Regions from separate parts of the Sporosarcina sp. FSL W7-1283 genome, predicted to be linked through region 2. Evidence: riboswitches for the same ligand, from Rfam matches in the RefSeq annotation. Region 2 holds a riboswitch; each other region holds the start of a gene.
What was found. Region 2 has a riboswitch for S-adenosylmethionine ahead of metA (homoserine O-acetyltransferase MetA). Riboswitches for the same ligand answer to the same signal wherever they lie in the genome.
Positions count from the first base shown of each region.

Region 1 (3,281 bases), 110 kb from region 2:
CTGTCCCTTACGATACGGCAATCCGCCTGTAGTCTGCATCCCAGCCACATCGAATGATTCCTTCATACTAATAGGTACGCCAAATAATTTCCCTGTCATCTTCGTTGTATTCCGTTCTTTGTCTGCTTGATCCGCTTCGGCCAACGCCTTAGTAAATCGCTCTTCCACTAAAAAGTTCACAGCTGGATTGGTTGCCTGACATTGTGCAATATAAGCCTCCGTCGCTTGACGTGAAGTAATCTGCCCGCTATCTAACTCCGCTTTCAATTGCACAGCATCCATATCGAGCACAAATGTATGTTGTAGTGTAGTCAATAAATTTCCCCTTTCCCAGTTTCTGAATGTTCTTTATTTTATATTATACTATAAAAAAAAGGCAGGAAGAAGGATATTAATCCCCCCTTTCTGCCTTCAACTATCTTTTTTATTGTTTCACATCATTTTTAATTGCTAATTCTAATAATGCATCTGCCTTATCCGTTTTCTCCCACGGCAATTCAATATCCGTACGGCCAAAATGACCGTATGCAGCCGTTTGTTGATAGATCGGACGACGAAGATCAAGCATTTTAATGATGCCTGCAGGTCGCAGATCAAACAACTCCCGAACAAATTCGACTAAGAGTGCTTCGGATAGACGGCCTGTATCGAATGTATTGATTGAAATGGATACCGGGCTTGCCACACCGATTGCATAGGCAAGTTGTACTTCACAATGCTCTGCCAATCCTGCCGCCACAATATTTTTCGCGACATAGCGTGCAGCATAGGAAGCAGAACGATCCACTTTTGTTGCATCTTTACCAGAAAATGCACCGCCGCCATGACGAGAATATCCGCCATATGTATCCACGATGATTTTTCTTCCAGTGAGTCCCGCATCTCCCTGAGGACCACCCACAACAAAACTTCCTGTCGGATTAATGAAGTATTTCGTCTGTTCGTCCAATAGGTGAGCAGGTACGACCGCGTCGATTACTACTTCTTTAATATCCTTCTCGATTTGTTCCATTGTCGCTTCCGGATGATGCTGTGTCGAAATAACAATCGTATCAATCCGCACAGGTTTGTTGTCTTCGTCATACTCTACAGTTACTTGCGTTTTACCATCAGGACGCAGGTAAGAAATCAACTCTTCTTTACGCGCTTGCGCAAGTCGGAATGCCAGCTTGTGGGAAAGACTGATCGGAAGCGGCATTAATTCAGGTGTTTCATTACAAGCGTAACCAAACATCAATCCTTGGTCACCCGCTCCGATGGCATCCAGTTCTTCGTCTGTCATAGAGCCTTCACGAGCTTCGAGCGCAACGTTGACACTCGCGGCAATTTCAGGTGATTGCTCATCAATAGAAGTTAAAACAGCAGAAGTTTCATAATCGAAACCGTATTTCGCACGTGTGTACCCAATTTCTTTCACAGTATCACGGACTACTCTTGGGATATCTACGTAGGTAGTGGTAGTGATTTCACCCATTACCAATACGAGTCCTGTCGTAATACTCGTTTCACATGCCACACGGGCATTCGCATCTTCCTTTAATATCGCATCCAAAATCGCATCCGATATTTGGTCGCACATCTTGTCAGGATGGCCTTCAGTAACTGATTCTGATGTAAACAGTCGACGGTTTGTCATTTTTGTTTCCCCCTCAATCAACATGATACGGTACTCTCTTAAGTCCCTGGTAAAGCTCCACGCCTGAATTGACGTCAATCATATACCATAAGGATTCAGGGCTAGACAATATAAAAAGCCCCCTACTCACTTTCTAGCAATGAGTAAAAGGCAAAATTTCACGCGCAGCACCTTTCACTCTTATCGTCCAAGGAATTTAACCTTGCTTCAGGTTTGGCACCTTCGCGCTAGACTACTGTCTTTTGCAGGTTGCCGGGTTTCATAGGGCCTGTACCCTCCACCAACTCGGGATAAGAGTATCCGTTCATGTCACATAGTATAAAAAAGTTGTGATTTTGTCAATTTTTTTATCTCAAATCACTTGAGTTTTTAATTAGTATAGATTATTATTCTTAATGTGTTATACTATTTACGAATTAAGATGTTCTACTCAAATAAAACGACTACGCAAAGGACGGTATGTAAATATGATATCTGCAAAAATTGATGATAGTTTAAAAAGTCTTCTATCAGGAAGCAACGTGACGATCCAAGCGTCTGTGGCAGAATTAACCGAAAAGGCAGTCGCTAAAGGAGAAGCCGAACTCTCAGCAGATGGCGCTCTAGCAGCACGCACAGGTAAATATACTGGACGCTCTCCGAAGGATAAATTTATCGTCGAAGATGCAGTGTCCAAAGATAAAGTAGATTGGGGAAGCGTCAACAAGCCAATCTCCCCTGACGTATTTGATTCATTATACACGAAAGTCATCGATCATTTGAAGCAAAAGGATGAACTCTTCGTTTTCAAAGGATACGCAGGTGCAGATAAAGACTCTCAGTTATCCATACAAGTTGTCAATGAATTGGCTTGGCAAAACCAGTTTGTTCACCAATTATTCATCCGTCCAACTGCAGAAGAACTACAGTCACACGAAGCGCAATTCACAATCTTGGCTGCCCCTTCTTTCAAAGCGGATCCAGAAGTGGATGGCACAAATTCAGAGACATTCATCATCATGTCCCTTGAAAAACGTATTGTCTTGATCGGCGGAACAGAGTACGCGGGAGAAATGAAAAAATCTATTTTCTCTGCGATGAATTTCTTGCTTCCAGAGCAAGGCATCCTATCGATGCACTGTTCAGCTAACGTTGGAGAAGACGGCGATGTGGCACTATTCTTCGGTCTTTCAGGAACAGGTAAAACAACACTTTCCGCAGACGCTGACCGCAAGTTGATCGGTGACGATGAGCACGGCTGGTCTGATAACGGTGTATTCAACATCGAAGGCGGATGCTACGCGAAATGTATCAACCTTTCTGAAGAAAAAGAACCTGAAATCTTTGGCGCGATCCGTTTCGGTTCCGTGTTGGAAAACGTTGTATTGGACGAAGATACACGTATACCGGATTATGATGACAATTCATTAACTGAAAATACACGGGCTGCTTACCCGATTGAAAATATCGAAAATATTGTGACACCGTCTATTGCGGGTCACCCGAAAAACATCATCTTCTTAACGGCTGATGCTTCCGGCGTATTGCCTCCAATCTCGATCCTGACAAAAGAACAGGCAATGTACCACTTCTTAAGTGGCTTCACATCGAAATTGGCAGGTACGGAGCGTGGAATCACTGCTCCAGAACCAACATTCTCTACATG
Region 1 covers NZ_JBBOOL010000001.1:2,651,403-2,654,683, forward strand. Annotated here, with positions in the region: gene MKY93_RS13700 (amidase) at 1-315, opposite strand, end outside; gene metK (methionine adenosyltransferase) at 425-1,636, opposite strand; SAM riboswitch class I at 1,814-1,933, opposite strand; gene pckA (phosphoenolpyruvate carboxykinase (ATP)) at 2,104-3,281, shown strand, end outside.
Region 1: it holds a riboswitch for S-adenosylmethionine, as region 2 does, so the genes downstream of both, metK (methionine adenosyltransferase) here and metA (homoserine O-acetyltransferase MetA) in region 2, are expected to answer to the same signal.

Region 2 (3,281 bases):
GATTTAAACGTTAAATAATTGGCAAGTATCGTCAATACTGCCCATAGGATCATACCATATAACCCATTTAAGAACGGCGTCTCGGACTCCCCTGCCAAATTGGCGGCAATCGAACCGATCGTGATACCTGTCACGTAATGGAAGAAAGTCAATTGAGATATTTGTTTTTTTCCCATGAACCGGGCCAGGATCAGAAGGACGATAAAGGAAATAACAGTCCGCAAAGTCATTTCCCAAAAAGACAGCTCCAAAAACTCATCCATATTCACAACGCACACCTCCATTGAGTGGAGTATGTGTGAAATGCGGGAAACTATACTTTCATAAGCTTATTTCAATCCCAAACGTATGGCGTTGCTTGATAGACATAGTAGTTCAACCAGTTCGAGAATAACAAATGTGTATGTGAACGCCAAGTATTCATTGGTTCTCTCGTCGGATCATCATTCGGGAAATAATTTTCAGGTACATCAATATCCAATCCCTTTTGGACATCTCGCCCGTATTCTTCAGCCAATGTATGTGCATCATACTCTAAATGTCCTGTCACCATTATGTTTTTTTCATCATTAGAAATCACAATGAATGCACCCGCATCATCCGATACAGATAGCAGTGTCAAATCCGGATGCTTCTCAATTTCTTCTATGGAAACAGCCGTGTGACGTGAGTGAGGAGCAACAAATACATCGTTAAATCCTCTTGCCAAATTGACTGTTTGGTCCGTGATATCGTGAGAAAAAATCCCAAAACATTTCTTCGGCAACTCAAACTTATCAATGCCGTAATGATGATAAAGTGCGGCTTGCGCGCCCCAACAAATATGCAAGACAGAGGTCACATTGGTTTTTGTCCACTCCATGATTTTCTCTAATTCCTTCCAGTACACTACGTCTTCAAATTGCATATGTTCAATAGGTGCTCCTGTAATAATCATGCCGTCAAACTTGCGCTCTTTCACGTGTTCGAATGTTGTATAAAACGTTTCCAAATGAGTTTGACTGACATTTTTGGAAACATAGGTCGCCGTATTTAAAAACGTCACGTTTACTTGCAAAGGCGTATTACCAAGTAATCGTAATAATTGAAGTTCTGTTTTTTCTTTTTCAGGCATTAAATTCAGAATCAAAATGTTCAGCGGCCGAATATCTTGCTCCGTCGCCCGATCTTCATCCATGATGAAGATTTTTTCTTTCTTCAGTAACTCACCTGCAGGTAATTGTTTCGGTATATTAATCGGCATATTTCTTCCCCCTTGGCTATTCATTCGGCCTGTTTTTACAAAATAAAAAACCTCTTTTCCTGTAGATAAGAAAATGAAGGTTTAGGACCACAGTTCTTATCTCTCAAGACAACAATCTTGTTGGAGGTAGCACCTTCCTGTTTACACAGAGGTTGCTGAAGCTTCATCAGGCCAAATCCCTCAGCTTCTCTTGATAAGTAGTATTTAGTTAATATCATTTCACGAAAATGATTTACTGACTATTATAACATTAATAAACTAATTGTATAGTCAAATTTTCAAATAGTTCTGCTCATTCCAATCTCGTAAATTGTAGACCGGAAATATTTGTGTATAATAGGAACTACCAACTACTTTTTAAAGGAGGAACTCATGAGATCTTTAGGCATTGTTCGCAAAGTAGACCATCTTGGCAGAATAGTTATTCCGAAAGAACTACGCAAATCTTTGCAATTAGATAAAGGCGATCCCATTGAAATTTTCGCAGAAGAAGATCGAATCATTTTGAGAAAGTATCAAGTGAATAAGGCATGCTTCATTACTGGTGAAGTAACGAACGAAAACAAAGAACTATCAAACGGATTATTCATAAGTCCTCAAGGCGCGAAAATCCTTCTCGAACAATTACAGGATTATGTTTAAATAATAACAAGCCAACCATCTCCTCGGATCGTTGGCTTGTTAGCATACATCAAAGTAATAAAATTTGGTTGACTTCAGAGTGAAAAGCGGAACAAGTGAATATAAGTTTGTAGCCCGGAGATTGGCTCCCCGCGGAAAGCCATCCTCCCGGAACCTGGATCAACGGTTCTTATACCCACTCACCCTCTGCTCACAAACTATTGATAAACTCTTCAATCTCCTCTTTCGTCTTGCGATTCTTACTGACAAAACGGCCTGTTTCCTTGCCTTCACTGAATGCGATAAAGCTTGGGATGCCAAATATATCGAGCTGAGTGCACAAGTCAATAAACTCATCTCGGTCGACATAAATAAATTGGTACTCGGAAAATTCCGTTTCCAGTGTTGGTAAAAACGGCTCGATCACTCTGCAATCAGGACACCAATCTGCAGAAAACAAGAAAATCACTCGCTCTTCTTGCTTCAATTGTTCGAATCGCTCGAAGGACTCTAAGTTTTTCATCTTACATTACCCCTTTACTTGAATAGTATGGCACTACTATAACATTGATTGGCATATATCTTCTCTTCTCACGACTTATGGTATTTCCTAATACTCCATAGTAAAAGTTACTTATAATCCGCTTTTATCTCTCAAACACGAACGTTCACAAATCATTCAATAATTTACGTTCGCCTTTATTAGTTTTTCATTTTTTTCCGAAAAGTAATTGACAATTACTTTTGACGTGTTATGATTAGTTCAAATTTAATACACGCAAAACAATTTTGACGAAGACATACCTTCCTGTAAAAGAATTTTCTAGAGAGCTGATGAATTGGTGAGAGTCAGTAAATTCTTGGGATGGCGGCACTTCCGAATTGCTTGGCTGAATAGTTCAGTAGGCCAATCCGTCACATGCACGTTACGCATGCTGAATGAAGGCTGCTTTTGCAGCAAAACAAGGGTGGTACCGCGTTAGTTTATTGAGCTTTTCGCCCCTTACGTATGTAAGGGATGGAAGGCTTTTTTATTTTTCCTAAAAGGAGGTAAGCATAGAACGTACATATGGGATCAACTCTATAAAATTCATTTTGAAAACTTTACAACAATAAAAACTACTGAAGGAGAGAATGATTATTATGGCTTTTAAAGTACTTATTAGTGACCCACTTAGCGAGGACGGTATTTTTCCATTACGACAAGCAGAAGGTTTTGAAATTGTGATCGATACAGATTTGACACCTGACCAACTGAAGGATCGGATCAAAGGTTTTGATGCTCTTCTAGTACGTAGTCAGACAACTGTTACGAAAGAATTGCTAGATTCTGCTGATCAATTGAAAATTATTGGACGTGCAGGTGTAGGTGTCGACAATATCGATTTGGACGCAGCTACAGAAAAAGGGATTATCG
Region 2 covers NZ_JBBOOL010000001.1:2,536,985-2,540,265, forward strand. Annotated here, with positions in the region: gene MKY93_RS13085 (DUF421 domain-containing protein) at 1-263, opposite strand, end outside; gene metA (homoserine O-acetyltransferase MetA) at 335-1,243, opposite strand; SAM riboswitch class I at 1,337-1,443, opposite strand; gene MKY93_RS13095 (AbrB/MazE/SpoVT family DNA-binding domain-containing protein) at 1,616-1,885, shown strand; gene MKY93_RS13100 (thioredoxin family protein) at 2,076-2,387, opposite strand; gene serA (phosphoglycerate dehydrogenase) at 3,008-3,281, shown strand, end outside.

Region 3 (3,281 bases), 1.1 Mb from region 2:
CGGATCGAGTACGTCGCATGAAGCAGCAACAGCAAATCTTCATCCGGACTATTTAATATTGAAAGCGCTTCCTCATTTGTTAATACGTGACCTTTCAAAACTTGGTCAGCCAGCCTTTGATAGTTCGTCAAAATGAATGCCTCACTTTCAAATGTTTTGAAATTCTAAATGCGAATATTCCCGCCAGTACGGCTAGCACAATATCCTTCGGTAATGGAGGAATCATCCAAAGCCATGCAATTTTGTACGTAAACACCTCTGGCGCCGCAGCCCAAACTTTATAGGCGACATACATCCAGTTCGTACCCAATAAATAGTTGATTGCTGTCGCAACAAGTGATGCAATAATATAAGATGGCAGTGTATTCTTACGCTCCACGATTTTACCTGCTACATAAGCAATCAAGATGAAAGTAACGATAAAACCAAATGTCGGGCTTAAGATTTGGCCAAATCCACCTTGAAACTTAGCAAATACAGGAGCCCCTGCAAGGCCGACCATCATATAGACAGTCATCGACAATGCACCAAGACGGCTACCCAATAACAATCCTGACAAAACAGCGAAAAATGTCTGCAATGTAATAGGTACTCCCCCGACTACTAAAAATGGTATGAAAGAAGTGATATTAGCCCCAATCATCATTAAAGCAGCAAACATTCCACTATATACAATTGACAATGTACTGAATTTACTTTGCGGACGTCCTTCCGAAGCTGTCGTCATCATGACACCTCTTTCTATTTTGAGTTACTATAAAAATAGTAATGGTTGACTCATTAATTGTCAACTCGTTTTTAATTTAAGTTAACTAATAATTTATGGAACATCTTATATGTAAGGAATGACACCCTTTTCTTATCCAATAAGGCAGAAAGAAACAGACAAGACCCACATCTACCCCTGCTGGCAATTTCTTAGAATGAACAAAATGCTTTCTCTGCAAAAAAAGAACTACCCGGGAAGTCAGATGAACATGACTTCTCGGGCAGCTCCTATTTCTTTTTATCGACTTTGTCTTCTTTTTCTTTCCTGAAAAGAAAAAAAGCAAGTACACCACTTAATGCAGCGGCGCCAAAGGTAATCCAAACACGCGAATCCCACGGTACTTCTTCATAATTATTCTCCAACATAATCCAGGCAAGCGTGCCGACAAGTGCCGCTATCGGAATGGAGTATTTAAAAAACTGCATGATTCCTCACCTTTTCAAGTTACTCCTTTAATTTTACCATGTTTCAGTAAATTTCTCTATGCGCACTCCGGTCTTCAAGAACTTCATCAAACATTCACTTGACGATTACCTACAAAGCCGCTATGATATGGTTAGAATTATCGAAATAATTTAATAAGAATCATATCTTATCAAGAGAAGCAGAGGGACTGGCCCAAAGACGCTTCAGCAACCAGCCGATGGGCAAGGTGCTACTTCCAGCAGTATGCCGAAATGGCACACTGAAAGATGAGAGGGAACTGGTCATTGCGATTACAAAGCCTTCTATTTACTTGAAGGCTTTTTTTGATTAGAGAAAACAAAGGGGGATTTGATGATGTCATTACTGGAGAAACTTCAAACAAATGTCCTGACAGCAGATGGGGCAATGGGAACTATTTTGTATTCATATGGGATCGATTATTGCTATGAGGAATTAAATATAGAGAAACCTGAAATTATAGAGAAAATCCACCACGACTATATCGAGGCGGGAGCTGATATTATTCAGACCAATACATACAGTGCCAATGCAGTGAAATTGGCTCGTTATGGATTGGAAAACCGTGTTACGGAATTCAATAAAGCAGCAATCCAAATTGCAAAGCGGGCTGCTGCACCAGGTGGTCAATTTGTGCTTGGTACCATCGGCGGTTTGCGTGGAATTCGCAAAAGTGATGCATCGCTCGATGAAGTAAAGCAAGTAGTCCTTGAACAGGCCAACGCATTATTGACTGGAGATCCAGACGGACTGTTACTCGAAACGTATTATGATTTCGAAGAATTATCATCCGTCGTTTCAACACTTCGTCAAATCACAGATGTTCCGCTAATTGCGCAAGTCTCCATGCACGATCCTGGAGTTTTGCAAAACGGACTTTCATTGAATGACGCGTTGCATCAACTGGAATCACTAGGTGCAAGTATAGTCGGTGTAAACTGCCGCTTAGGGCCTTACCATACAATCCAAGCTTTTGAAAATGTGAAACTGCCGGAAAATGCATTTTTATCCGCTTATCCGAATGCATCTTTACTGGATGTGGAAGATGGCCGCATTGTCTATGAATCTGAAGCTGAGTACTTCGGGCGAGCTGCAGTATTGCTGCGTGATCAAGGTGTACGGTTAATTGGCGGGTGTTGCGGAACTACTCCTAAACATATTAAAGCAGCGAAAACTCGATTAGCGGGATTGTCTCCTATCACCAAGAAAGTAGTAGAACCAACAAAGCCAATCGTTATTCAGGAAGCCGGCCCGGTAAAACATCAACCGCTCCACGAGAAAGCCAAAACAGAACGTACGGTCATTGTGGAATTGGACACACCACGGCATTTAGAGACAGAAGATTATATTAAAGGTGCCAATTTACTTTACGATGCAGGTGTTGATGCCGTAACGATGGCGGATAACTCATTGGCATCCCCTCGGATCAGCAATATGGCAATGGGTTCCATCATTAAAATGCAGCACAATATCCGCCCTCTTGTCCACTTAACGTGTCGAGATCACAACTTGATCGGGTTACAATCTCATCTAATGGGGCTTGACGCGTTAGGCATCCACGATATTCTGGCTGTAACAGGTGATCCGACGAAAGTTGGTGATTTCCCTGGCGCAACAAGCGTCTACGATGTATCGAGTATGGAACTGCTGCAGTTAATCAAACAGTTGAATGAAGGGATTTCATTCTCCGGTAAACCATTACGTAAAAAAGCAAACTTCTCAGTTTCAGCTGCGTTCAATCCGAATGTCCGAGTATTGGACCGGGCTGTTCAGCGATTGGAGAAAAAGATTGAAGCAGGTGCAGATTATTTCATAACGCAACCTGTCTATACAAAAGAAAAGATTATTGACGTCTATGAGGCTACAAAACATCTAGATACACCTATCTTCATAGGTATTATGCCTTTGACAAATATTCGCAACGCAGAGTTTCTGCATCATGAAGTGCCTGGCATTAAACTATCTGACGAAGTGCTTGAACGGATGCGCGCCTGTGGCGACGACCGAGCAAAAGCCACTGAAACAGGAATTCAGATCGCAAAGGAGCTGATCGATACAGCAGCGCAAT
Region 3 covers NZ_JBBOOL010000001.1:3,646,178-3,649,458, forward strand. Annotated here, with positions in the region: gene bioB (biotin synthase BioB) at 1-131, opposite strand, end outside; gene MKY93_RS19135 (biotin transporter BioY) at 128-730, opposite strand; gene MKY93_RS19140 (hypothetical protein) at 997-1,194, opposite strand; SAM riboswitch class I at 1,359-1,468, shown strand; gene MKY93_RS19145 (bifunctional homocysteine S-methyltransferase/methylenetetrahydrofolate reductase) at 1,550-3,281, shown strand, end outside.
Region 3: it holds a riboswitch for S-adenosylmethionine, as region 2 does, so the genes downstream of both, MKY93_RS19145 (bifunctional homocysteine S-methyltransferase/methylenetetrahydrofolate reductase) here and metA (homoserine O-acetyltransferase MetA) in region 2, are expected to answer to the same signal.